DNA from 4 places in the Brucella oryzae genome. Region 3 is predicted to be linked to each of the others. Evidence: predicted binding sites of a transcription regulator. Region 3 holds the regulator's gene; each other region holds the start of a gene.

Region 1 (6,191 bases), on a different contig from region 3:
CGTCTCCGTCGAAGCGCGGCATGCGCCGTTCGGCTGACGCTCTGAAGGCCCCGACCTATGTCGAGGACAAGAACTCGGGCGAACTTCGTCGTCCGCATCATATCGATCTGAAGAGCGGTATGTATCGCGGCCGTCAGGTCCTCGAAGCTAAGGAATAAGTCTGACGCTGCATTGCAGCCGAAAGATGGTTTTCAAAAACGCCGTTCTCGTTGATCGGGAGCGGCGTTTTCTTTTGTGCCAGTTTTCTGCAAGCTACATGAAAAAGGCCGCATGAAGCGGCCTTGATCGCGGACTATTGTTGAAAGTCAACCTGCGTCAGATGCAAAGCCTGCGCCGTCGATACCGGCGATGGCTGCAGCCTCGTCATTGTCCGACGTATCGCCGGAAATGCCGACTGCACCGAGAATTTCACCGCCTGCATCCTTGATCAGAACGCCGCCCGGTACAGGCACGATCTTGCCGCCCGATACGCCCGAAAGTCCTTCCAGAAAATGCGGGCGATCCTTTGCCTGGTTGTTCAGCCAGCGCGAGCCGGTGCCGACCGCAAGCGCGCCATAGGCCTTGCCCGAGCCGATCTCGAAGCGGAGCATCGACGCGCCGTCCTGACGCTGGAAAGCCTTCACATGGCCACCGGCATCGAGAACGCAAACAGCAAGCGGCTTCATTTTCAGTTCCTCGGCCTTGGCAAAAGCCCCGGCGATGATCGTATTGGCGCGTTCGAGCGTCAGTGAAGGCATGGATATCTCCTATTCTATAGCGAAATGTAATTTAGCGGCCATGGCTGGCGATGCACAGCCGAATGCTTCTCGCCATAGGAAAAACACTTTATCGATTTTCATGAAGACGGTTGCAGGCGCACACCAAAGCTTGCCAAGGTTGGAATTTTGGTCTTTGTGTTGCACAATATTTCAAGGAGGAAAGAATGTCCGACCAGAAAGCCATCGTCATTGCCAGCGCGGCGCGTACCGCAGTGGGCGCTTTCAACGGTGCGTTTGCCAATATCCCCGCACATGAATTGGGCGCGACGGTTATCAAAGGCGCGCTGGAACGCGCCGGTGTGGCGGCGACGGATGTGGACGAGGTTATTCTCGGACAAGTGCTGACGGCAGGTGAGGGGCAGAACCCGGCACGACAGGCGGCAATGGACGCTGGTTGCCCGAAGGAGACGACCGCATTTTCGATCAACCAGCTGTGCGGTTCCGGTTTGCGGGCTGTTGCGCTCGGCATGCAGCAAATTCTTTCCGGCGATGCCAGGATCATTGTGGCGGGCGGTCAGGAATCCATGTCGATGGCGCCTCATTGCGCACATTTGCGTTCGGGCGTGAAGATGGGTGATTTCAAGATGGTCGACACCATGCTGAAGGATGGCCTGATCGATGCCTTTAATGGCTATCACATGGGGATCACGGCGGAAAACATTGCCCGCCAGTGGCAATTGACCCGTAGCGATCAGGATGAGTTTGCGCTGGCCTCCCAGCAGAAGGCTGAGGCGGCACAGACCGCCGGAAGGTTCGAGGATGAAATCGTTCCCTTCATCGTAAAGGGTCGCAAGGGTGATGTCGTTGTTTCGGCGGACGAATACATCCGTCCTGGCACGACGATGGAGGCATTGGCGAAGCTAAAGCCTGCCTTTGACAAGGAAGGTACAGTGACTGCAGGCAATGCGTCCGGTATTAATGACGGTGCTGCGGCTGTCGTGCTGATGGATGCGGATGAAGCAGCCAAACGCGGTGTGAAGCCGCTCGGACGTATCGTTTCCTGGGCAACGGCTGGTGTCGATCCGTCGATCATGGGAACCGGTCCGATTCCGGCAACGAAGAAGGCGCTGGAAAAGGCTGGCTGGAGCGTCGGCGATCTCGATCTGGTCGAGGCCAATGAAGCCTTTGCAGCACAGTCCTGCGCTGTCGTGCGCGATCTCGGTCTCAATGCGGATATCGTCAATGTGAATGGCGGAGCTATCGCTATCGGTCATCCGATCGGTGCGTCAGGCGCGCGCGTGCTGACGACACTGCTTTACGAAATGAAGCGCCGCGATGCCAAACGCGGTCTGGCGACACTTTGCATCGGCGGCGGCATGGGTGTCGCCTTGTGCGTCGAGCGCGATTGATCTTTCCATTCCAAACATTGAGGCGGGCAAAGAATACACTCTGCCCGCCCTTTTTGTTTCCGCAATGACACATTTGAAATCAGTGTTGTTGGCATGATGAAACTGCCGGAAAAGTTAACGTGAGATTGGAGACGGGGTTATTAAAGTCCGTTCGTATCTGGTTTTCTATGGCGTATAGCGACAATCGCCCACCAGATATTGTGAGAACAAATGCAGAAACCTTGCTGATCACCGATTCGTCGCCGATTCGTTCCGGCTTTGGCCTGAAGGTTAATGAAAATCGGATTTCCATCTGTTGCCACATTAATGAACTATCAGTATTCATTAAGAATTTCTGAAGAGTCGCATTGTGGTTAGAACATTCGGTTGACAGATTTTGTTAAAAGTTAACAGCAAGCTTGTTTTGTATTGGGAGAAGACAGAAAACCGGAACATCCGATTCATCATATTGTAGGGGTTTGCGGTAAGACCACTATATGTTGCCGTGAACAAAAGGCGAAGTTCTCCGAGTCAGCGATTCGTCGCCGATTCGTTCCAGAGTCGTTCCAATTGTTAACCGACAAGTTGTTGACCGGCTGCACACCGGTCGTCGAAACGTTGGTAGTTCGTCCTTGCTTAAACTTAACAGGAGCGCTTTCGGTACAGGCCGTATAGTGCTATCGCAAAACCAGCATCCTGCCCGTTATGGGCGCTTGTACCGGGAATCCGATTATTGGCATGAACCAACTCCCCGCCCATGATTTGCCGCTGACGCTGAGTGGCCGCGATGTGACTGCGGTGCTTGGGCCGACCAACACCGGCAAAACCCATCTCGCCATCGAACGCATGCTGTCGCATGGAAGTGGCATGATCGGCTTGCCGCTGCGCCTTCTGGCGCGTGAGGTCTATAACCGCGTCGTGGAACGGGTCGGTGCGGCCAATGTCGCGCTGGTGACGGGTGAAGAAAAGATCGTGCCGCCGGGTGCGCGCTATTCGGTCTGCACGGTCGAGGCCATGCCGCGCCGTACAGATGTCGCTTTCGTCGCCATCGATGAAGTCCAGCTCGCTGGTGATCTGGAGCGCGGGCATATTTTCACCGACCGGATCCTGCATCTGCGCGGGCGGCAGGAAACGCTCCTGCTTGGTGCGGCCACCATGCGCGGCATTCTGGAAAAGCTTTTGCGCGGCATCAATGTGGTGACGCGTCCGCGCCTGTCGCATCTGGCCTATGCCGGTTCCAAGAAGATTACGCGCCTGCCGAACCGTTCCGCCATCGTCGCCTTTTCCGCCGATGAGGTTTACGGGATTGCTGAACTGATCCGACGCCAGCGTGGTGGCGCGGCTGTCGTCATGGGCGCGCTCAGCCCGCGGACACGCAACGCGCAGGTCGAGCTTTACCAGTCGGGCGATGTCGATTTTCTGGTGGCGACCGATGCTATCGGCATGGGCCTTAATCTTGATGTCGACCATGTCGCCTTTGCGCAGAATCGCAAATTCGACGGGTATCAGTTCCGCGATCTGACGCCCGCCGAGGTGGGGCAGATCGCCGGGCGCGCAGGCCGACATCTGCGTGACGGCACCTTCGGCGTGACGGGGCAGGTGCACCCATTCGACGAAGAGCTGGTCGAGCGGGTGGAAGCGCATAATTTCGATCCTGTGAAAGTCCTGCAATGGCGCACGGCGCGTTTCGACTTTTCATCGCTCGATTCCCTGCGCTATTCTCTGGAAACGCCCGCACCGATCGAAGGCTTGGCCAAGGCTTTGCCTGCCGTCGATCAACAAGCGCTTGAAAATTTGTCGAAAGACGAAGAGATTGTGCGGCTCGCCAAGACACCGGCACGCATCGAGCTTTTGTGGGACGCCTGCGCGCTGCCCGATTATCGCAAGATCGCGCCGGCGCAGCATGCCGATATCATTGCAACCATCTATCAGGATCTTGTCCGCCGAGGGAGCGTCGATGAAGATTATATGAGCGAACAGGTGCGCCGTGCCGATAGCACAGAGGGGGAAATCGATACTCTGTCGCATCGGGTGGCGCAAATTCGAACCTGGACTTTCGTGTCGCACAGGCCGGGATGGCTTGCCGATCCGACACACTGGCAGGAAAAGACGCGCGAAATTGAGGACAGATTGTCCGACGCGCTGCATGAAAGGTTGACGAAACGCTTTGTAGACCGCAGGACAAGCGTGCTTATGAGGCGCCTGAGAGAGAATGCCATGCTTGAAGCAGAAATCAGCCCGGTCGGAGACGTGATTGTCGAAGGCCACAATGTTGGGCAACTGGAAGGATTCCGTTTTACCGCTGACGTTCAGGCCGAGGGGCCGGACGCCAAGGCGGTGAAGTCGGCTGCACAAAAGGCGCTGGCCGCCGAGTTCGAACGTCGCGCAGAGCGCTTTGCCGCAGCTCCCAATGGCGATTTCGCGCTCGGCTCGGATGGCGTTATGCGCTGGGTCGGTGCAACGGTCGCAACGCTGGTTGCGGGCGATGACCTGCTGAAGCCGCGTGCGGTGATCCTGGCCGACGAACAGCTTACCGGAGCGGCGCGCGACAAGGTTGCAGCTCGTATCGAACGTTTCGTCGCTCATCATATCGAAACCGTTCTGAAACCGCTCACCGATCTGGCTGCCGCTGATGCCCTGACCGGTATGACACGCGGCCTCGCTTTCCAGATCGTCGAGAACCTTGGCATTCTTCCGCGCCGCGATGTGGCGGAGGAAGTGCGCGGCCTCGATCAGGATTCGCGTGCGGCGCTTCGCCGTCTCGGTGTGCGTTTCGGTGCCTATCACGTCTTTATGCCGATGTTGCTGAAGCCTGCGCCGGCCGGTCTCATCACGCTGCTCTGGGCGCTCAAGAATGATGGTCGCGAACGCTCCGGCTATGGCGATGTTGTGAATGTGCTGGCGGCAGGCCGTACCTCGGTCGTGGTCGATCCGGCTTTCGATCCGATGTTCTATCGTCTGGCAGGTTATCGCGTGCTGGGTCGCCGTGCAGTGCGTATCGATATTCTGGAACGTCTTGCCGATCTCATTCGTCCAGCACTTGCCTGGCGCCCGGGTTCCGGAGTGCGTCCGGATGGCGCTTATGACGGCGGACGTTTCATCGTCACACCGGCCATGATGTCCATTCTGGGTGCTACGACGGACGACATGGAAGAAATCCTGAAGAGCCTCGGCTATCGTCACGAGGCGATGGAAGCAGCCGCCGTCACAGCGAAGCTTGCCGAACTCGATGCTTTCGCGGCTGAAGCTGCGGCCAAGGAAGCTGGTGTTTCGCCGGTTGCAGAAGCGGAAAAGCCTGCCGTACCCGCGGCAGAACCCGTGCCTGCACTGGTTGTCGTGGCCGAGGCGGAAGCCGAAGCCAAGGTGGAAGAGGCTGTTGGAGCGGCTGAAACTGCGCCGACCGGCGAAACGGCAGAAGTGGCGGCTGAAGAGCCAAAGCCTGTTCTTCTATGGCGTCAGGGTCGCTTCGAAGGCCGCAATCGCAATCAGGACCAGAACAGACAGCGTCAAAATCGTGGCCACCAGAAAAGCGGTCATCAGAACCGCGATGGCGGCGAAGGGCGCAAGTCCGAAGGCGGGGCAGAACAGCAGGGACGCAATGATCGCGGCGGCAAGCGCTTCGACAAGCAAAAGCGTCATGACGGTGAAGGCAAGCGCGAAGGCTCCAAGGGTGATTTCCGTGGCGGCAATCAGCGCCAGCAGAAGCGCGATCATGGCCATCAGGGCGGCAAACGGGCAGAGCAGGAACGTCCTGCGCGTATCGATCCCGATTCGCCTTTTGCCAAGCTTCTGGCTCTGAAAGAGCAGATGAAGAAGTAAGATGACTGCAGAAACGGGCGCAAGACAGCGAATCGACAAATGGCTGTTCTTTGCGCGCGTGGTCAAATCAAGATCGCTGGCGGCGAAACTCGCCGTCGGCGGCAAGGTTCGGGTCAACCGCGACAAGATTGAGCAGGCCGCTCATCAGGTGAAGGTCGGTGATGTACTGACCATTACGCTCGACCGGCGTATTCTCGTTTACAAGATACTTGCTCCGGGTGAGCGTCGCGGTCCAGCGCCTGAGGCCCAGCTTCTTTATGAAGACCTTTCGCCGTCACCAGCATCC
Region 2 (6,191 bases), on a different contig from region 3:
CCGAAAAATATCAACGGGTTTGTCAGCAGCCTGAGGCGCTGTAAAACAGCGCCTTATCGTATTTTTCTTATAGATTGGATTACACCGGTTCTCAGAATGGAATTTCGTCATCCAGATCGCGAGAGAATCCGCCGCCGCCGCTGCCACCGCCCTGATTGGATGGACCCGACGAGCCGAAGTCACCGCCGCCGGAATAATCGGACATCTGGTTGCGATTGCCACCACCGCCGAACGAACGGCCTTCGCCGCCGCCTTCACCACGGCTGTCGAGCATCTGCAGTTCACCGCGGAACTTCTGCAGCACAACTTCCGTCGAGTAACGGTCATTGCCGTTCTGATCCTGCCACTTGCGGGTCTGGAGTGCGCCCTCGATATAAACCTTGGCACCCTTCTTCAGATATTGTTCCGCGACCTTGGCAAGGTTCTCATTGAAAATGACGACGCTGTGCCATTCGGTGCGGTCCTTGCGTTCGCCGGTCTGGCGGTCGCGCCAGCTTTCCGACGTTGCAATGCGCAGATTGGCAACCATGTCGCCGGAATTCAGGCGACGAATTTCCGGATCGGCACCAAGATTGCCGACCAGAATGACTTTGTTGACGCTACCAGCCATCGAAAAATTACTCCGGGTCTTGCATGCACACTCTTTCCGTACGACTTCGCACAGACAAGAGGCACTTTCCAAATGAAAGATCAGGCGCAACGATGCGCCATCACCAGAAACTCTATCTTCACCTTACAGGACTGGCTCAACGCATGTTCAATCCGGGCCGGTGAATTCGTCAATGTCCACAGAGTTTATGTTCTTGTTTTGTTCAAAATGCAACCTTCCGACACTAAAAAGCCATGCGTTCGCCACAAATTTCAGAGGTTTTTTGACCGTTTCCTGTGCTGAAAATGCAGTTTGCGTCATTTCGGGGCCTAAAACTGCATCTGCCTTAATTTCAAAACGGCTCCACCCACCACCTCGTGGAAGATATTCACCCGCACTTCGGACGCTGGATCCGCTTCCAAGGAAAAGCCCTGCCGCTCACTGTATCTTTGGCGCGCAGGGCTTGGGGTTCGAGCAATGCTCATGTGTCGACATTAATTCGTCGGCAGGTCTTTTCGGATCACAAAGGCGCACAGCCATTTGCAGTCCGCGCAAATTCAAATTGTCGGCAATCGCACTTTCGATCAACGAGGCATCATTCCTTGCGAAAAGATGCTGCCGCAACCGAAACGGATTGTGCTTTCATCCTTGTGAAAGCTAGGCAACGTAGTCAGGTGGACTCATGCTCCTTTACCTCCCTACTGGGTCTTCCCGCCTCCTGCGGACCTCTTGCCGATGCCGTGTCATCCCACCGCGGCACCTCTCCGCTATCAGCGAGTAAAGGTAGTCTGCTCCTGTCAGGAGTGACAGTCAACGCTCTTGCGTTCACATTTCGTATCGCCTATCAGAAGGCTGGTTGTTCGATATTTGTTCTAATGATAAGAGTGCACCGATGAATGACCGGAGCCCCCTTCTTATTGGAGGGTTTCACCCCATATTAGGTACCGGCGCGACGTGTTTCACCATTCGGCGCCCGTTTATCCATGGCAATATGAGCAGGCAGGACGCGGAATGAGCGATCAGAAATTCATTTCCATACGTGGCGCGCGCGAACACAATCTGAAAAATGTCGATCTCGATCTGCCTCGCGACAAGCTGATCGTGATGACGGGGCTTTCCGGCTCGGGAAAATCCTCGCTTGCCTTCGATACGATCTATGCGGAAGGCCAGCGCCGCTACGTCGAAAGCCTTTCAGCCTATGCGCGCCAGTTCCTCGAAATGATGCAGAAGCCGGATGTCGACCAGATCGACGGCCTGTCCCCCGCCATTTCCATCGAACAGAAGACGACAAGCCGCAATCCGCGTTCGACGGTCGGCACCGTCACCGAAATCTACGACTATATGCGCCTGCTCTTTGCGCGCGTGGGTGTGCCCTATTCGCCGGCGACCGGTCTTCCCATCGAAAGCCAGACAGTCAGCCAGATGGTTGATCGCGTCATGGCGCTGGAAGAAGGCACGCGCCTTTATATCCTCGCGCCCATCGTTCGTGGCCGCAAGGGCGAGTACAAGAAGGAGCTGGCGGAACTTCAGAAGAAGGGCTTTCAGCGCGTCAAGGTGGACGGCACCTTCTATGAAATTGCTGATGTTCCAGCGCTCGACAAGAAATACAAGCACGATATCGATGTGGTGGTGGACCGCGTCGTGGTCCGTGCTGACCTTTCGACCCGCCTTGCCGACAGCCTTGAAACCTGCCTCAAGCTTGCCGAAGGTCTGGCCGTTGCCGAATTTGCCGACAAGCCGCTGCCGCCAGAAGAAACGGCGGAAGGTGGTGCGGCCAACAAGTCGGCCAACGAGACGCATGAGCGGATTCTTTTCTCAGAAAAATTTGCCTGCCCGGTTTCCGGCTTCACCATTCCTGAAATCGAACCGCGCCTGTTCTCGTTCAACAATCCGTTCGGCGCCTGCCCGACCTGTGACGGCCTCGGCACGCAGCAGGCCATCGATCCCAACCTCATCGTTCCCGACGAAACGGCGGCGCTGAAGGACGGCGCGATTGCCCCTTGGGCGCGGTCTTCGTCGCCCTATTACAATCAGACGCTGGAAGCGCTTGGTAAAGCCTATGGCTTCAAGATTGGCGCAAAATGGGCCGATCTTTCGGAGGAAGCCCGACAAGCCATTCTTTATGGCACCAAGGGCAAGGAAATCACCTTCCAGTATGATGACGGCCTGCGCTCCTACCAGACGACGAAGCCTTTTGAAGGCGTGATCCCCAATCTGGAGCGCCGCTGGAAGGAAACCGATTCGGCATGGTCGCGTGAAGATATCGAACGCTTCATGGCCTCAACGCCCTGCCCCGCCTGTAACGGCTATCGTTTGAAGCCGGAAGCGCTGGCGGTCAAGGTCGGCATGAAGCACATCGGCGAGATCACGGAAATGTCGATCCGCAAGGCCGACGCCTGGTTCCGCGACATCGATGGCAGCTTCAACGAAAAGCAGCGCGAGATTGCCGCCCGCATCCTCAAGGAAATCAGGGAGCGCCTGCAGTTCCTCAACGATGTTGGCCTCGACTATCTGACGCTGGCGCGCAATTCCGGCACCCTGTCGGGCGGCGAAAGCCAGCGCATTCGTTTGGCTTCGCAGATCGGCTCCGGCCTGACCGGGGTGCTTTACGTGCTGGATGAGCCGTCCATCGGCCTGCATCAGCGTGATAATGCGCGTCTCCTCGACACGCTGCGCCATCTGCGCGATCTCGGCAATACGGTCATCGTGGTCGAGCACGATGAAGATGCGATCCTGACCGCCGACTATGTGGTCGATATCGGTCCGGCGGCTGGCGTCCATGGCGGCAAGATCATCGCTCAAGGGTCGCCGCAGGACGTAATGTCCAATGCGAACTCGCTGACCGGCAAATATCTGTCGGGTGCGATGGAAGTTGCCGTCCCGGCGGAACGCCGCAAGATTTCCAAGTCCAAGCGCATTCGCGTGGTGGGCGCGCGCGGCAATAACCTGAAAAATGTCTCGGCGGATATTCCGCTTGGAACCTTCACCGCCGTCACTGGCGTTTCAGGCGGCGGCAAATCCACCTTCCTGATCGAAACCCTGTTCAAGGCCGCCTCGCGCCGCATCATGGGTTCGCGTGAGCATCCGGCAGAGCATGACCGCATCGAGGGGCTGGAATTCCTCGACAAGGTGATCGACATCGACCAGTCGCCGATCGGCCGCACCCCGCGCTCCAACCCGGCAACCTATACAGGCGCCTTCACGCCAATCCGCGACTGGTTCGCGGGCCTGCCGGAAGCCAAGGCACGCGGCTATCAGCCGGGCCGCTTCTCGTTCAACGTGAAGGGCGGGCGCTGCGAGGCCTGCCAGGGCGATGGCGTCATCAAGATCGAGATGCACTTCCTGCCGGATGTCTATGTCACTTGCGACGTTTGCCACGGCAAACGCTACAACCGCGAAACGCTGGAAGTCCTGTTCAAGGGCAAGTCCATCGCCGATGTGCTGGATATGACTGTCGAGGAAGGTGCGGAGTTCTTCTCTGCCGTGCCAGCGGTGCGCGACAAGATGGAAACGCTCGTCAAGGTGGGCCTCGGCTATATCAAGGTCGGCCAGCAGGCGACGACGCTTTCCGGCGGTGAAGCGCAGCGCGTGAAACTTGCCAAGGAACTGTCGCGCCGCGCCACGGGCCGCACGCTCTATATTCTGGACGAACCCACTACTGGCCTGCACTTCCATGACGTAGCAAAACTTTTGGAAGTGCTGCACGAACTGGTTGAACAGGGTAACACCGTCGTGGTGATCGAGCATAATCTGGAAGTCATCAAGACTGCCGACTGGGTGATCGATCTTGGACCGGAAGGCGGTGATGGTGGCGGCGAAATTGTCGCCGTGGGCCGTCCGGAAGACATTGTGAAGGAGAAGCGCTCCTACACCGGCCACTTCCTCAAGGAACTGCTCGAACGTCGCCCCAAGCGCAGTTCAGAGGCTGCTGAATAAAGCACCAGCAACGAGAATTATTGGAAGCCGGGCATGCTGCCCGGCTTTCTGTTATCGACAGGTTTTTTTGATGCGCCCATCGCATCTATTTAAAGTATTATATTCTATTGCGTTAAACGAATAAGTAGCATCATGATACACCTTAAACTTGCATTACCAAGGTGATTCAGCATGCCACTAGAGCGCATTCACTTGCATAAAATATTGAAATTATTGTTTTCATCGGCCCCTCAGAGGCGCTCCTTACTCTTGAGGGACCTGCGGCTCGAAAGGGCTAAAGAGGAGGGTCGAGAGGCCAACGGTCCAGACTTCTATACTCCGTTCTGGTCCGATGTGCGGGCACACATATTTGGCGGAAACGATCTCCACGAGAGTACCGAAGGACGTATTATTGCCAATCCAAGAAGCAGAAAAGATTTATATCCCAAATTGAGAGATGGTTTTTTGCGGTGGTGGATAGAAAGGAGACGTTGGACGAATGAGCCATTTCGTCCCGGAAGGCACCTCAAATCCAGCTACACTTTTGCCGAACTGGGAGCGACAGTTAAGGTAGAAGGCGTTCTTTCAGTTCGCGATGCGCGAAGCGCTGAACATTTCATATATCCATATTTTGGTTCAGATCCGGCTCTATCGGACGAGGCTGCGAAACTTGGATTATGGCTCTTAATACAAGCTCTGCCAGAAGTTTTGCCAACAGAAATTCGTATCCTAGACATAATACGCGGACAAACCTTTTCCGTTGATCGACTTCCATTGAGCGGAAACGAAGAGGCTAAATTTCAAGAACAATACAGGAAACTTATCGACGAGAGAAATGCGCTCCTCGCCGGCTAGGCCAAACTTGTCTCCGCGGATCGCACCTCAACATCTCGCGTCCGATATACTAATGTCTCATAAACGAAAAAAGCCCGGACAAGCCGGGCCTTCTCGACAGCCATTCGCGATCATGCCGCGATGGCTGGGAATTTATCGTCACGATCCGTTCGAAGAGCTTTCGCCCTCCAGATCATGATTAGCCGTTTACGGCGTCCTTCAGGCCCTTGCCAGCCGAGAACTTCGGCACGTTGCGAGCCGGAATAGCAACTTCCTTGCCGGTCGAAGGATTACGGCCGGTCGAGGCAGCGCGATGCGAAACGGAGAAAACGCCGAAGCCAGGCAGACGGACTTCTTCACCAGCCTTCAGGGCACCGGTGACAGCAGCGAGTACGGCGTCAACAGCAGTACCGGCATCAGCCTTCGTCAAACCGCCCTTTTCCGCAACTGCGGCAACCAATTCGTTCTTGTTCATTGGCATTTCCTTTCTTTATCTACCGGAACGGATAACGTGACCGGATTGGTCGGAGTTTATTCAAATCGGTTCACAAACCAAGCCTGTCAACGTGAAAAAACCCCGGAAAACCGGGGTTAAACACAGAAATGCCGGGCAATTTGCCCGGCATTTGGATTGTTGGCCCTGATAAACAGCTCTTAATGGGCCATCGAGGCGCCTGTTTCCTCCTCGACCGAAGGTACAGGCGCCGGTGTTTCCGGCTCGGTCCATTCGATCGGTTCGGGTTCGCGAACCAGAGCGTGCTTGAGCACCTCGCCCACGCGGGACACCGGAACGATCTCAAGACTATTCTTCACATTGTCCGGAATATCCGCCAGATCCTTGGCGTTTTCTTCC
Region 3 (6,191 bases):
TGCTGTCTTGCAGAAAGTGATTGCTGTTTCGAACGACAAAGCGGCCTGACGGAAAGGATTAAGTCATGTCCACCGACATTCTGCGTAAGATCGAGGCTTACAAGCGCGAAGAAATCGCCGCGGCCAAGACCGAGTGCACCGTCGCCGATTTGAAGGCACGTGCACAGGATCAGGAAGCGCCGCGCGGTTTTCTAAAAGCATTGGAGGCAAAACGCGCTGCCAATGAATTCGCGCTGATCGCCGAGATCAAGAAGGCAAGCCCATCAAAGGGCCTTATCCGCCCGGACTTCGATCCGCCAGCACTCGCAAAAGCCTATGCGGCTGGCGGTGCTGCATGTCTCTCCGTGCTGACGGATACGCCATCCTTTCAGGGAGCACCGGAGTTTCTGACAGCAGCTCGTAACGCTTGCAATCTCCCGGCCCTGCGCAAGGATTTTCTGTTCGATACATATCAGGTTCATGAAGCCCGTAGCTGGGGTGCTGACTGCATTCTGATCATTCTTGCAAGCGTCGATGACGATCTGGCAAAGGCGTTGGAAGAAACTGCATTCGAGCTTGGCATGGACGCACTCATCGAAGTGCACGACGAAACCGAGATGGAACGTGCGCTGAAGCTTTCATCCCGCCTACTCGGCGTCAATAACCGCAATTTGCGCACATTCGAGGTTGATCTCGCCGTTTCGGAACGTCTGTCGAAAATGGCACCTTCCGATCGTGTTCTGGTTGGTGAAAGCGGCATATTCACACACGAAGATTGCCTGCGTTTGGAAAAATCCGGAATCGGGACCTTCCTCATCGGCGAGAGCCTGATGCGCCAGGCTGATGTTGCGGCGGCTACCCGTGAACTCCTGACCGGCAGGGCCTGATCGATGACGTCCAAGCTCACCCATATCGACCAGACCGGTGCTGCCAATATGGTGGATGTTGGGGCGAAGGATGAAACTGAACGCCAAGCCGTAGCCGAAGGATCGGTCAGAATGAAGCCGGAAACGCTGGCGCTCATTCTGGAAGGCAATGCCGCGAAGGGTGACGTCATTGGCGCCGCGCGTCTGGCAGGCATCATGGCGGCAAAAAAGACTGCTGACCTGATTCCCCTCTGCCATCCGCTTATGCTGACCAAAATCTCTGTCGAAATCGAACCGGATCAGGCACTGCCCGGTCTGCGCGTTCGCGCACTCGCCAAGCTCAAAGGGCGCACTGGCGTGGAAATGGAAGCCCTCACCGCCGTTTCCGTCACATGTCTTACCATTTATGACATGGCCAAAGCCATCGACAAACATATGGAGATCGACGGCATCCGCGTTACCGAAAAAAGCGGCGGCAAATCCGGTGATTGGACGGCATAATCGCTGAACCTTGTTCTGGATCAATTCTTCCAGACAGGCTTTATGCTCTAAACGGGTCCACAATTCAGTTCGAGAGGAAACACCATGTCCCTTCTCCCGGTCGATGAAGCACTGGCCCGCATCCTGAAGTCTGCGGAACCGCACGGTAAAGAGCAAATCGCTTTGTCGGATGCAGGTGGGCGCGTGGTTGCAACACCTGTGTTGGCACATTTTCTACAGCCGCCTTTCGACGGCTCGGCAATGGATGGCTATGCCCTGATCGCCCCGGAGAACATCGCTTATCCTGTTGAGTTCGACATCATCGGCGAATCGGCAGCAGGCAATCGATTCGAAGGCGAATTGGGGATCGGACAGGCGGTCCGCATTTTTACCGGCGCGCCACTGCCCAAAGGCACAGACACAATTGTCATTCAAGAACACACCGAGCGTTCGGATGACCGGCTCACCGTTCATGAAGGAATAGAGCCAGGACGGCATATACGTCGCGCGGGCCTCGACTTTTCGCCCGGTAACGTCGTCATTTCGAGCGGACGAGAGCTGGACGCCGCCGCCCTATCGTTAGCCGCTGCAAGCGGCAATGCGAGAATCGATGTATTTCAAAAACCAAAGGCGGCAATCGTTGCGACCGGTGATGAGCTCGTCGCGCCGGGTGAAACACCCGGAATGGACCAGATTGTTGCATCGAACAGCGTCGGAATCGCTGAAATTATCAGGCGGGCTGGCGGCAGCCCGGAAGACAAAGGAATCATTCCAGATGATCCTGCCAAGATTGAACAGGCAATAGCAGATAGCCTGCAAAGCGGCATCGACATTCTGGTTACGATTGGCGGCGCGTCGGTCGGTGACCGAGATTTTGTGCACGGCGCGCTTCAAAAATTGGGCGTTAATCTCGATTTCTGGAAGATCGCCATGAGGCCGGGTAAGCCCCTGATGTATGGACACATCAGCGTGAACGGCAAAATCGTGCATATCATAGGCTTGCCCGGCAACCCTGTTTCCAGCCTCGTCTGCAGCCTCGTCTTTCTTCGACCGCTTGTCGCCAAGCTTGCCGGAACTAACTTCGACGCCGATATCCGGCCTGCAAAACTGGGCACTGTCCTGCCTGCGAATGACTACCGCCGCGATTATATCCGAGCCACGGTCGAATCAACTCCGGACGGAACACTGATAGCGAAGCCATTTCCAGTTCAGGATTCGTCTATGCTTTCGGCACTCGTCGGCTCAAAAGCGCTTCTCATCAGAGACGAGAACGCTCCCGCAGCCGCTCTCGGCGATGATTGTCGTGTCCTTATGCTCTAGATTCAGCATGTTATCTGCCATCACTAAAGCATGAGAAAACTGATCTAACTCACGATAGAATATATGTTATTCGGATCAGTATCTGAAGTAGCGCATAGATGATGCGCCCGTCCTGAAACAATCCGTTCAATCTCGTCTTGAGCGTTAATGCTTTTAAAACCATTGCAGAACAAGACTGGAACATATAGTGTTCGTTCTGGTTTTGTTTTTCTCAATTCTTGGCCGGGAGGGTGTCGCGCATGTTAACCCGTAAACAGCACGAGCTTCTGCTGTTCATTCATGAACGTCTAAAAGAAACGGGCATTCCACCGTCGTTCGATGAAATGAAGGAAGCGCTCGATCTGGCTTCGAAATCGGGTATCCATCGTCTGATCACCGCTCTGGAGGAGCGTGGCTTCATCCGTCGGCTGCCAAACCGGGCACGTGCACTTGAGGTCCTGCGTCTGCCGGATTCTATTGCTCCGGGACTCAACGCACAAAAGAAGTTCGCTCCCAGTGTTATCGAAGGCAGCCTGGGCAAAGCACCACCGCCGCCTTCACCGTCACGCCCTACCTCTGTTGCGACCAATGACGACACATCCGCAACAGTCTCTGTGCCAGTCATGGGGCGAATCGCTGCTGGTGTGCCTATTTCAGCCATCCAGAATCAGACGCATTCCCTGAGCCTTCCGCCAGAAATGATTGGCGCGGGTGAGCATTACGCTCTTGAGGTTAGAGGCGATTCAATGATCGATGCTGGAATTTTTGACGGAGATACGGTCATTATCAAGCGTGGCGAATCCGCAAATCCCGGTGAAATTGTGGTCGCTCTCGTCGATGACGAAGAAGCGACATTGAAGCGCTTTCGTCGCAAAGGTGCTTCCATCGCACTCGAAGCAGCCAACCCCGCCTATGAGACACGAATCTTTGGCCCCGACCGAGTGCGGGTTCAAGGCAAGCTTGTTGGCCTGATCCGCCGCTATTAGGGTGTTTCCAGCAAAGTGAAAAACGGCTTTGCGCAGGAAAATGCAAAGCAAAAAGATTGAGCGAAGGCATGGTTCTTTTAACTGGAAGCGCTCTATTATCATTCGCAGAGATTTGCGTTACGGTCTGCGCCGGATGAACAATTCACTGCATTTTTGGGCGGGCGGGGTTTTGGTTTGTATTCGCGCTCGGCCAAACCACGTGCCGGACGCGAATGGATGCGATGCATATGCCAGGGACGGCTCGGCGTATTGATTGCAAATGTTATTCGGCTGTCGCGTTGCAGATCAAATATTGGCTGTGTTACATCGACTTCCGTCGCTTCAGGAGAAACTATGGATAAAGCCTCAGGAGCTCGGTTTTGCTCCGGTGCTTTCCCGAGTCTTATCTCTACAGATCCCTTTAACGCCAGATCGCGTTTACTGATGCTCAGAGTCGTGGAGCGTCCACACGAAGCTTCTTTACCGGGAACAGCCAGAATGACCACATCGCCGATATTACAGGCGATTTCTTGCATTGCAACATCTGCTGTGTAGACCAATGTGCGACCATCGCGCAAACTGATCGTACATAATCCATCTTCGCATTCGAATCCGTCCACATCGGTTCGTTTTCTGTTTTTGCCCGATGGCGGTGCGATGAATTCTTCGACCAGATATGCGGTTTTCCAATTGTCGACTGTAAATTGCGACGGACGGCTCCGATTAACTGCAAATCTCCCATCAGTCAGTCGGACTCCCACCAGCTTGGCATCTTCTGATACCACAATGTCCGGAAAAGGCTCCCTGACGAAAGCAGCAAAACCAAGTACAATGAAGGGGAGTGCCAGCGCCTTCAATCTGGTCGACAGAACAACCGCCAGAACAAGCGCAATAGTCCACAAAACGAGAGTGAGTGCAGGCATTGCACCCGGATTGCCGTCAGGTGACCACGCCGCAACAAAGGCGGCAATATGTCTGACGGCGAAAATACCCCATCCCATGATCTGCAATGGTACCCAATCCAGTTGCAACGGCATCAGGACAAGACCGAAAACAGCAAATGGCATCACGAGAAGTGCGATTGCAGGCTCAGCGAGAACGTTCCCCACCAAGCCCAGCGGCGCAGTATTATTGAAATGATAAGCGGCAAAAATTCCGCTCGCCAATCCCGCGACGAGCGAAGTACCCGCCGCCGCAGTGACCGGCTTCAGGATTTTTCCCCCGAAACTATGAGTGGGCTTTCCACGCCTTTCCTTGCCGACATATTTTCTTGCATTACGCTCGCTCCACCACGCATATCCCGCGATCAGGGCGGCCGTAGCAGAAAAAGACATCTGAAAACTCGGCCCTAATATCTCATGCGGTGAAATGGCAATCATGGCAAGGGCTGCGATGGCGAGATTGCGCATGCTTATCGCAGCACGATCAACCAGCAAGGCTCCGAGCATGACTGCAATCATCACATAGCTTCGTTGCGCCGCAACATCGGCGCCCGACATGGCAAGATAAAAGGTGCAGCTCAAAAGGGAGAGAAAGGCTGCATATTTTTTCACGGGATGCCGCACACTGAAAGCCGGAAACAGCGCAAAGAGAGACCGCAGCGTCAGCATGACAACACCGGCAGCGAGCGCCATATGCAAACCGGAGATCGACAGAATATGTGCAAGGCCTGCTTTGCGCAGATCGTCATTGGTCTTTTCGCTGATCCCCGCACGCGTGCCCGCCACAAGCGCCGAAGCCACGCTTCCATCCTCTCCGCCGATAACCTCTTCAATCCGTTCGGAAACCCGAACACGCAACATGGCGATCCACTGAGAAATTTCCGCAGTCAGTTCGTCTGGCAGAGAAACCGCCGCCACTTTGGGTGTTCCGAGAAAAAAGCCATTGGCCCCGATACCATTGAAATAGGCGTGAAACGAAAAATCATAGTTGCCGGGGCGAACCGGACCCGACGGAATACGCAATCGCACGAAACCTGTAAGCCCGCTGCCGATCGACGTCGAGGCCGGAATATCCCTTGCATTGATACGAACGCGTTTTGGCGGAAAGCGAAGCTTCGGGCGCTCGGTCTGGAGGACATCGAGCGTTATCCGCCAGCTTCCATTATCCTGATATTCAAGCGCAACCACCCGGCCCGTTATACGTGTTGCGACATCGGAGCCCAGCATCGGCGTCGCACGCCGCTCTGTCTCCCATTTGCCGACTACAAGACCGGCCGACAACGCAATAGCGAACGCCATGCACTGCGCGGCGACATAATGCCTGCGCGTCGCAACTCGCAAGAGAATAGCAATTCCGAGCATGGACAGAAGCGGTGTCCATGCTGGCTCGAACGAAAGCGTAAAATAGATGATCGCGCCAATGCCGGCAAAAACCGGCAGCAAAAGAAAGAAGGCGCCGCGTCCGGCTTCAGTTTCGATTGCTGTCCTGATCTGTTCCCGAGCAATGAGGGGGACGGACAGGAGACGTTCACGCAGTTTGGGTGCGGGAGGCTGGACAGGCGCCGAATGTGCCGAAGGCCCTGTTTCATTGGAGGGCCACACTTCGGGCAACAGGGTGCGCACGAAACCATCGGGCATGTTCTTCACAAGCGCCCGTTCGT
Region 4 (6,191 bases), on a different contig from region 3:
AGATTTAGCCTGGGGCCGGCTGCGCACGCTCCTCGATCACGAGCTTGCTGAGATTTCACATCCTGTCATGACGCAAGGAAGTGTGCGGTCGCTGAATCCGACCGACAAGGGGCTCGCCTTTTTGGAACGGTGAAGAAATGACAAAGAACAGCGTTGGAACGCCGCCTGTGCCTAAAACAGGCCTCATCGTTGGCAAAGCACAGTCGGGAAAATCCGTGACAATGGTAACAATTCTGCGCAAGTTGATCCGCGCGGATAATAATGGGGTGGGTCAATGAACGAAATAACGGTCAATCTTTCAGATGATCAGGCTAGGGCATTCGCGGAGTTCCTGAAACGCGTCTTGCCAGAGGATTTTGAGCGGCGCTCCGTCGACAAAGCCGAAGCCAACCGTATGTGGGACGCCGGATCGGAAATCCGACGAGCATTGGCCGATAAGGGCTTTTCGCCCCGGTGAATCAAAAATATTCAGCAATATCAATGGCTTAGTTCCATAATAAGGGTTATGCGACTAAGCCATTGAATTTATTGGAATAAATATGGCTACTACTTCTTGCCGTCATTGTTCGTACTCACCTGTCGCCAGCAACGCTCCATACTGTCCTAAGTGTGGTGGCAAGAGGCCCGGCGAGCGGTGGTATGAAATACCAGTTGGATTAATGATTCTGGCAGCAATCTGCTACTTGGCGTGGCTGTTCTTCTCGTAAGGGGCGTTACGCAAGGCCGCCGACAAACCCGCTTAGCTCATCAAGCCGCACCATCGAAATCCGTACTGTGCCACGACAGCCGCGCGCTCTGCAGATTGTTTCGCGCTCGAGCTCGTCGATGTACAGGAATTCGCGTTCCGGCGAGACGCATACGATGGCACGGGTGAGGTAATGCACGTGACCGCATTTCCTGCACCGCGCTTCGAGCTTCTGGTTGTCGGCCAGGTCGCCGACCTTGACGCTTTGTTTCCAGCCCATCACCAAAAATCCTCCGCGGACGGAATGCGTGTGTATGAGATCTTGCCGCCGACATGACCGCCGGCCGGCGGCCGCCATTGGCCGAGACTGACGACCGTGGCGGCATAGCGCGCATTGAGGTTGTCGATCGCCTTGCTGGCGTTTTCCCAACGCCGGCGCTGCCGATCGTCATTGAGAAGCAAATCTAGCTGGCGCTCGTGCGCCGGCGTCAGATCATAGAGCGTGACGCCAATCCGGAAGATCGTAAGGCCGCGTGGATAATCCTGCGTGACCTTTTCCCATAGCTCAGAGAGCGCTGATAGGATCGCCTGGTCGTCGTTGACAACCGGCAGGTGACGCTTTCCCATCCACGATCCCTCTCGGATCGATAGCCATAGCCAGACACCGGACGCGTAGAAATTCTCGCGGCGCAGCCGTCGCGCCGCCTTTATCAAAAGCAGACGCGAGATTTCCCGCGCGCCAGTGATCGTGCGAGATTCCGGAGGAAGGACGCGCCCATGTCCGAACATGCCCCGGCTCGATGCCTGGGCCTGGATGTCGTAGCCATGGAGCGCATACCAGAGCCGTTCTCCGGTGACATTGTTCCAGAGCCGGCGCATGTGCTTCGGCTGGAGATTGTAAAGTTGCTCGGTCGTATAGATAGACGATCGATAGAGCCGCTTCGCCATGTTGCCACCGACGCCTGGAATGTCTTCCATCGCAACGGCGAACAACGGCGCCGGCAGATCAACCGGCCGCCAGATCGCCAGCCCGTCGCCGTACCGCCCTGCCCCACGCTTACCCTCTTTGCAGGCGATTTTTGCAAGCTGGCGATTGGCGGCAAAGCCGATCGAACATGTGATAAATGGGCCGACGTTCTCCGCGATCGCGGCCTTGATGCGGGCGGAAAGCCCCTCCGGGTCATTCCGGCCGCTCTCGTCGAGACGACAGGTCAGCTCGTCAATCGACTTCGCCGTATCGATCGGAATGACGGTCTCGATTTCTGACAGCAGGGCATTATGAGCCCGCCGGTACAAATCTGGCTTTTGTGGAACAAGCACAAGATCCGGACAGAGGCGTTTCGCCTCATCGATCGGCATTACATTCTTGACGCCGTAGGCCTTTGCCTCACGACTGCACGCGATGACTGCCGAGCGGGTCGTGCCGGCGAACGGTACGACGCCGATCGGCCGCCCCCTCAAGCGTCGGTCACACTGCTGCTCAACGCTTGCGAAGAATCCGTCAAAATCTAGGTAGAGCCGTTCGATCGTCTCCGGTTTGCGCATTCTGTCTTCGCTCCTGCATAGAACAAAAACAGAACAACGGAGAGACGGTTCCCGTCAAGAGGAATTTTTTCTTATGCAACGGTAAGAGCCGTTTGCTTGGTGGCGGAAATGAAAAAGGCCCGCAAGGCGGGCCTTCTGCGCTTGGACGACCGTTCTTAGCCGAACGGCAGGAAATGACGCCGAATTTTCCTGGCGATCACGTTTGAGAATATCAGCAACGCGGCAAGAGCCGCAAAAATCGATATTTCGAAGCTATATTGGGCGGGATTAGCAAAGATGTTTCCAACTCCACTCGTTAGCAGCATGAAAGCCCAATAGCCGGCCAAGCAGACGAAGACGACGGCGAGGACCGTCGGAACAGAGAAAACGATAAGCAGCGGAGTGAAGATCACCATCCGCACCACTTTTTCAGTCTTTGTCAGACCGTGGGCGTCAACGTCGTAAATGGGACGCAGATACTTCGGTAAGGTCATATCGGCTCCTTTCGCGCCGTTGTTGCCATCATTGAACCATAACTCAGAACCGCTCTTATAGGAAGGTTCGGCCGGCACCTGTTACTTCCGAGGCAGGAGTTTTCCGACTGTAGTTGGGATATGCTTCGCCCCTTCAGAAAGTCGGCCGAGTTCCTTGGTTGTACCCATGGCTGCAATATTAGCTCGCATCGCAGAATGTGCATCGAGGTCGTCGCCGATATGGTCGAACCACCGGAAAACCCGGCCCGGAAATTCTGCGATCAGGGAGAATGATCGCTCAATGATGACGAGATAGACCGCCGCCATGAAAAACATGACGACAAAAATCCCAAGGAACCATGCCAAGCTAACAAAGCTATCTCCCACGAGTGATTGAGCAGAGGTCAGAGCGTAGTAGAGCCCGCCATTAATGAGAACACCCATGATCCGGAAAAGGATCATTCCGAGGAGGAGCCCAAAAAGCATGAGGACCGGCGTCAGAGTGAGCGCCAGCACCATGACATAACCGCGCCGGGCCTGGCTGCCGCCCATCCCCTTCCCTTCCATAGAGAGATGCGCGATCGCCCAAAGTGGGGCGGCGAAGATGGCTTCCATTACCAGAAGGAAGAACGCGCCAATTCCGATCACCCATGTCACCATCGGAACCATTGGAAGCACGAAGGCAAGGAACATGCCCATGGCCCCAATGCCACTTATGACCCAACCGACGAAGTTCGAAAGGACTGTTATACCGGTTCCCACGTATGGCACCACTGCAAGGACAGACAACGCGATGATCGCAGCGGTCGTATAGAACGTGACCTGCGTTCCAAACGTGACGAGACCGATCATTGGATCGTTGGTGGGCCTCATAGGATTAAGGAACTCCAGTGCCTCGTAAAGCGAACCAGCAGATGGCATCCAGTCGGAAATATCGCCGCCGCTGTCCGCGAACGCGACGCGTTCATTTACGAACGCCCTGATCCCGCTTCTGGCGACGCTTTCGTTCCACCATTCAACGGTACCGTTGTAAGTCGCCGAAATCTGGTCGAGGAACTTCTTGGCGTCGCCGTCAGCCGAGCCGAGTAAGTACCAGTTGTTATCCGCGTATTGGGAAGCAATCGCATTGCGCACCGATCCACCCGGATTCGACGCGGCGCCGATCGCTCCTCCTGGCGTCACTTTCGGAAGCGCAGTTGCTACCGAATTAGAGTCAGCCGACAGCCGTGCGATGAGCTGATAATAGAATCCCGCTTGCAACCAGCCGCCGTTCTTGAGATTGCCGGCTAGTGCCTGGCTTTGTGAATCTCCGACGGGCGTCACCTGCAGTGGATCATCTGCTTCCGCAACGTCTTTGCCGGCTTTCTGCAATTTATCATCACCGATATATTGCTTCAGGATATCCGCGTGCTGCTTGCGCCAGTCGTTGAGATCTTTGCGAAGATCACGATAGGCCGGCAATTGTTCACGCTTGCTGATCGCCTGGGCGAGCTGCGCAGCAGTGCCAGAGAAGCTGTCAGCGGTTTTGGTAACAGCTTGCTGCATGGCTTGAATGTAGTCGTTATAGGACTTGCCGGCAGCTTCAGCCAGTCGCTGGAAACCCGTCGTTTGGCCGGGCAGGCTGACGATGCCACAAGCACCATAAGAATTCGGCAGGCTATATGCCATTTGCGGTACACCTGATACCGTTCGCCAAGACCCGCGCGAGATTCCGTCTAGTCCATCACCTCCTTTGGACACTTCGAGATTGTACACCGCCTGGCAAAGTTCGGCCCGCCACAATCCCTGCAAGAATTGACCGTCAAGGGCGTCATAGTCACCGCCCACGACTGGCAATCGCTGTTCAACGATGAGATCGACCGTCTCATTCCAGAAGAATGAGGCGGTGGCCGTGCTCACGTTGACCATGTAGGCAATGCCATGCTGAGCGGCATTATATCCGGTTGGCATGGGAATTAGGGCACCTACCGCGAGGATAGTGCGCAACGGCACCCACATTGCCGAATGCCGTCTTCCAAGTATCTCGCCCTCGTGGGCGGTTTCCGTGACGCCTACGACAACATTGTAGATGAACAGGATTGCCGCAATCGCGAAGAACAGAACATTGAAATTCGCGATCAGCGAGGAAATGAGGGTTTCGTCGTTAGGGCCGGTGAAGAGCGGCCCAAAGATCATATTCAAGAAGGAATTGGACCGTGCGTCTCCCTCGCCCTTGATGATATCGGCAATATTGATGTCGTCGGCGTGCGCGACGCTTGCCGAGATCATCCAAAAAGTAGCGAGAAGTCCCACCCGGTTCATGATTAATCGTCCTTTGATAGGATCTGCATGTTTGAAGGCAGACGGTCGTTAAAGTAATCGCGCACAGCGCCGATCCGGCCTTGACGGATCTGCCATGCCCGAAAGTCAGCCTTCATCGCCAAAGCGAAGGTGATGACTGCCACCAGGCACCCGCCGATGAGAAGATAGAAGGACCGATAGCCGAGAACGTAGAGAGCCGGGATAGCAGCGAGTGCAATGCAACCTGCTACCATGTAGATGCTGGAATCCCTGTCCCACGCCGCCAGCGCTGCATCTATTTCCTTTGCGTCGAGCCCGTCACTCAGTTCTTTGAAGCGCTGAATGCCGCCATCGGCATATCGATCTCCGAAGCTTCTCGCCTTCAACCGGCCTTTCGGCCGCAACTCGTCGATCGTGTTCTGAACATTGTCGGCAGCATCTTCCGCAGCATGTGATGCTGCGTTGAAAAAGACCTTGATGCCGAAAGCCCGTTTCAGGTTCCAAGAGGCGAAACGACGGATGCGACCTTGCTCACTCATTGCGCTGCGCTCGCTGTCGTTACGGTCGTGCGACTGTCGCGCTCGTCAAGGCTGTTCGACAACAGCGCTGCAATTGCCGATGCTTGGCGGCGCTCGAGATTGAACCTCATCCAATCGACATGAAGGTTGAGAGCCTGGGTTAGCAGTTGTTCGCGCTGCACAGCGGCGGGAGACATGCCAGCCAGTTCCTTGTGCCACTCTGGATTGGAAAAGCGGGAGCGGACGAAAATATCTACCGCCTGCAGTTCGGAAACATGCTCGCCTACTTCGTAGGGATAGGATTCCGTCACGGCTTTTTTCGCCCAATCCGCAAGTTCTTTGCCACCCGTAGGAGCCGCAATGTCACCAAGATAGCTGTAGATCGAATGTGCTGCCGAACGGCGGGTAGCATCGACCTGACGAGCCGCAACTTGCGCCCTGCCGGCCGGCGATCTCATTTCCGCTTGAGTGATCGGCTTTGGCGGAATCGGATCGACCATGTTGTTGATCATCCGGACGTAAGCCTTGGATACTTCTCCATCCGACGTATCGAGAGTGATCGCGTCGGTTAGGAGGCGAACATCTGAAGTCGGATCAGCGAAGCCGGCGACATTCCTCAACTCGTCACGGTCTGCAATGATCGCGTTTGCGACCGCCAACCCACCTTCCGTTACCGGTTTGCCAATATCCTCGTTGCCGTATGACCAATTG

The links. The regulator LexA, encoded in region 3, represses DNA repair genes until DNA is damaged. The targets are predictions, from matches to a motif close to TGTTCNNNNTGTGTTCNG.
Region 1: JNC70_RS13715 (helicase-related protein) is a predicted target of LexA. The motif match lies at 2,638-2,655, and genes of this name have one in related genera.
Region 2: uvrA (excinuclease ABC subunit UvrA) is a predicted target of LexA. The motif match lies at 1,447-1,464, and genes of this name have one in related genera.
Region 4: JNC70_RS21565 (Y-family DNA polymerase) is a predicted target of LexA. The motif match lies at 2,249-2,266, and genes of this name have one in related genera.

Annotation. Positions count from the first base shown of each region.
Region 1 is NZ_JBHEEO010000011.1:123,346-129,536, reverse strand. Features, by position in the region: gene rpmF (50S ribosomal protein L32) at 1-158, shown strand, start outside; gene JNC70_RS13725 (GlcG/HbpS family heme-binding protein) at 306-737, opposite strand; gene JNC70_RS13720 (acetyl-CoA C-acetyltransferase) at 923-2,107, shown strand; gene JNC70_RS13715 (helicase-related protein) at 2,825-5,905, shown strand; gene JNC70_RS13710 (Hsp15 family ribosome-associated heat shock protein) at 5,907-6,191, shown strand, end outside.
Region 2 is NZ_JBHEEO010000014.1:99,363-105,553, reverse strand. Features, by position in the region: gene ssb (single-stranded DNA-binding protein) at 92-610, opposite strand; gene uvrA (excinuclease ABC subunit UvrA) at 1,601-4,525, shown strand; gene JNC70_RS15355 (hypothetical protein) at 4,697-5,359, shown strand; gene JNC70_RS15350 (HU family DNA-binding protein) at 5,538-5,813, opposite strand; gene lon (endopeptidase La) at 5,993-6,191, opposite strand, start outside.
Region 3 is NZ_JBHEEO010000008.1:155,381-161,571, forward strand. Features, by position in the region: gene trpD (anthranilate phosphoribosyltransferase) at 1-49, shown strand, start outside; gene trpC (indole-3-glycerol phosphate synthase TrpC) at 66-866, shown strand; gene moaC (cyclic pyranopterin monophosphate synthase MoaC) at 870-1,346, shown strand; gene JNC70_RS11065 (molybdopterin molybdotransferase MoeA) at 1,431-2,645, shown strand; gene lexA (transcriptional repressor LexA) at 2,885-3,610, shown strand; gene JNC70_RS11075 (ComEC/Rec2 family competence protein) at 3,709-6,191, opposite strand, start outside.
Region 4 is NZ_JBHEEO010000035.1:10,234-16,424, forward strand. Features, by position in the region: gene JNC70_RS21550 (hypothetical protein) at 1-133, shown strand, start outside; gene JNC70_RS21555 (DUF7706 family protein) at 275-457, shown strand; gene JNC70_RS21560 (hypothetical protein) at 714-965, opposite strand; gene JNC70_RS21565 (Y-family DNA polymerase) at 965-2,230, opposite strand; gene JNC70_RS21570 (hypothetical protein) at 2,386-2,781, opposite strand; gene JNC70_RS21575 (DotA/TraY family protein) at 2,785-4,983, opposite strand; gene JNC70_RS21580 (hypothetical protein) at 4,986-5,501, opposite strand; gene JNC70_RS21585 (conjugal transfer protein TraW family protein) at 5,498-6,191, opposite strand, start outside.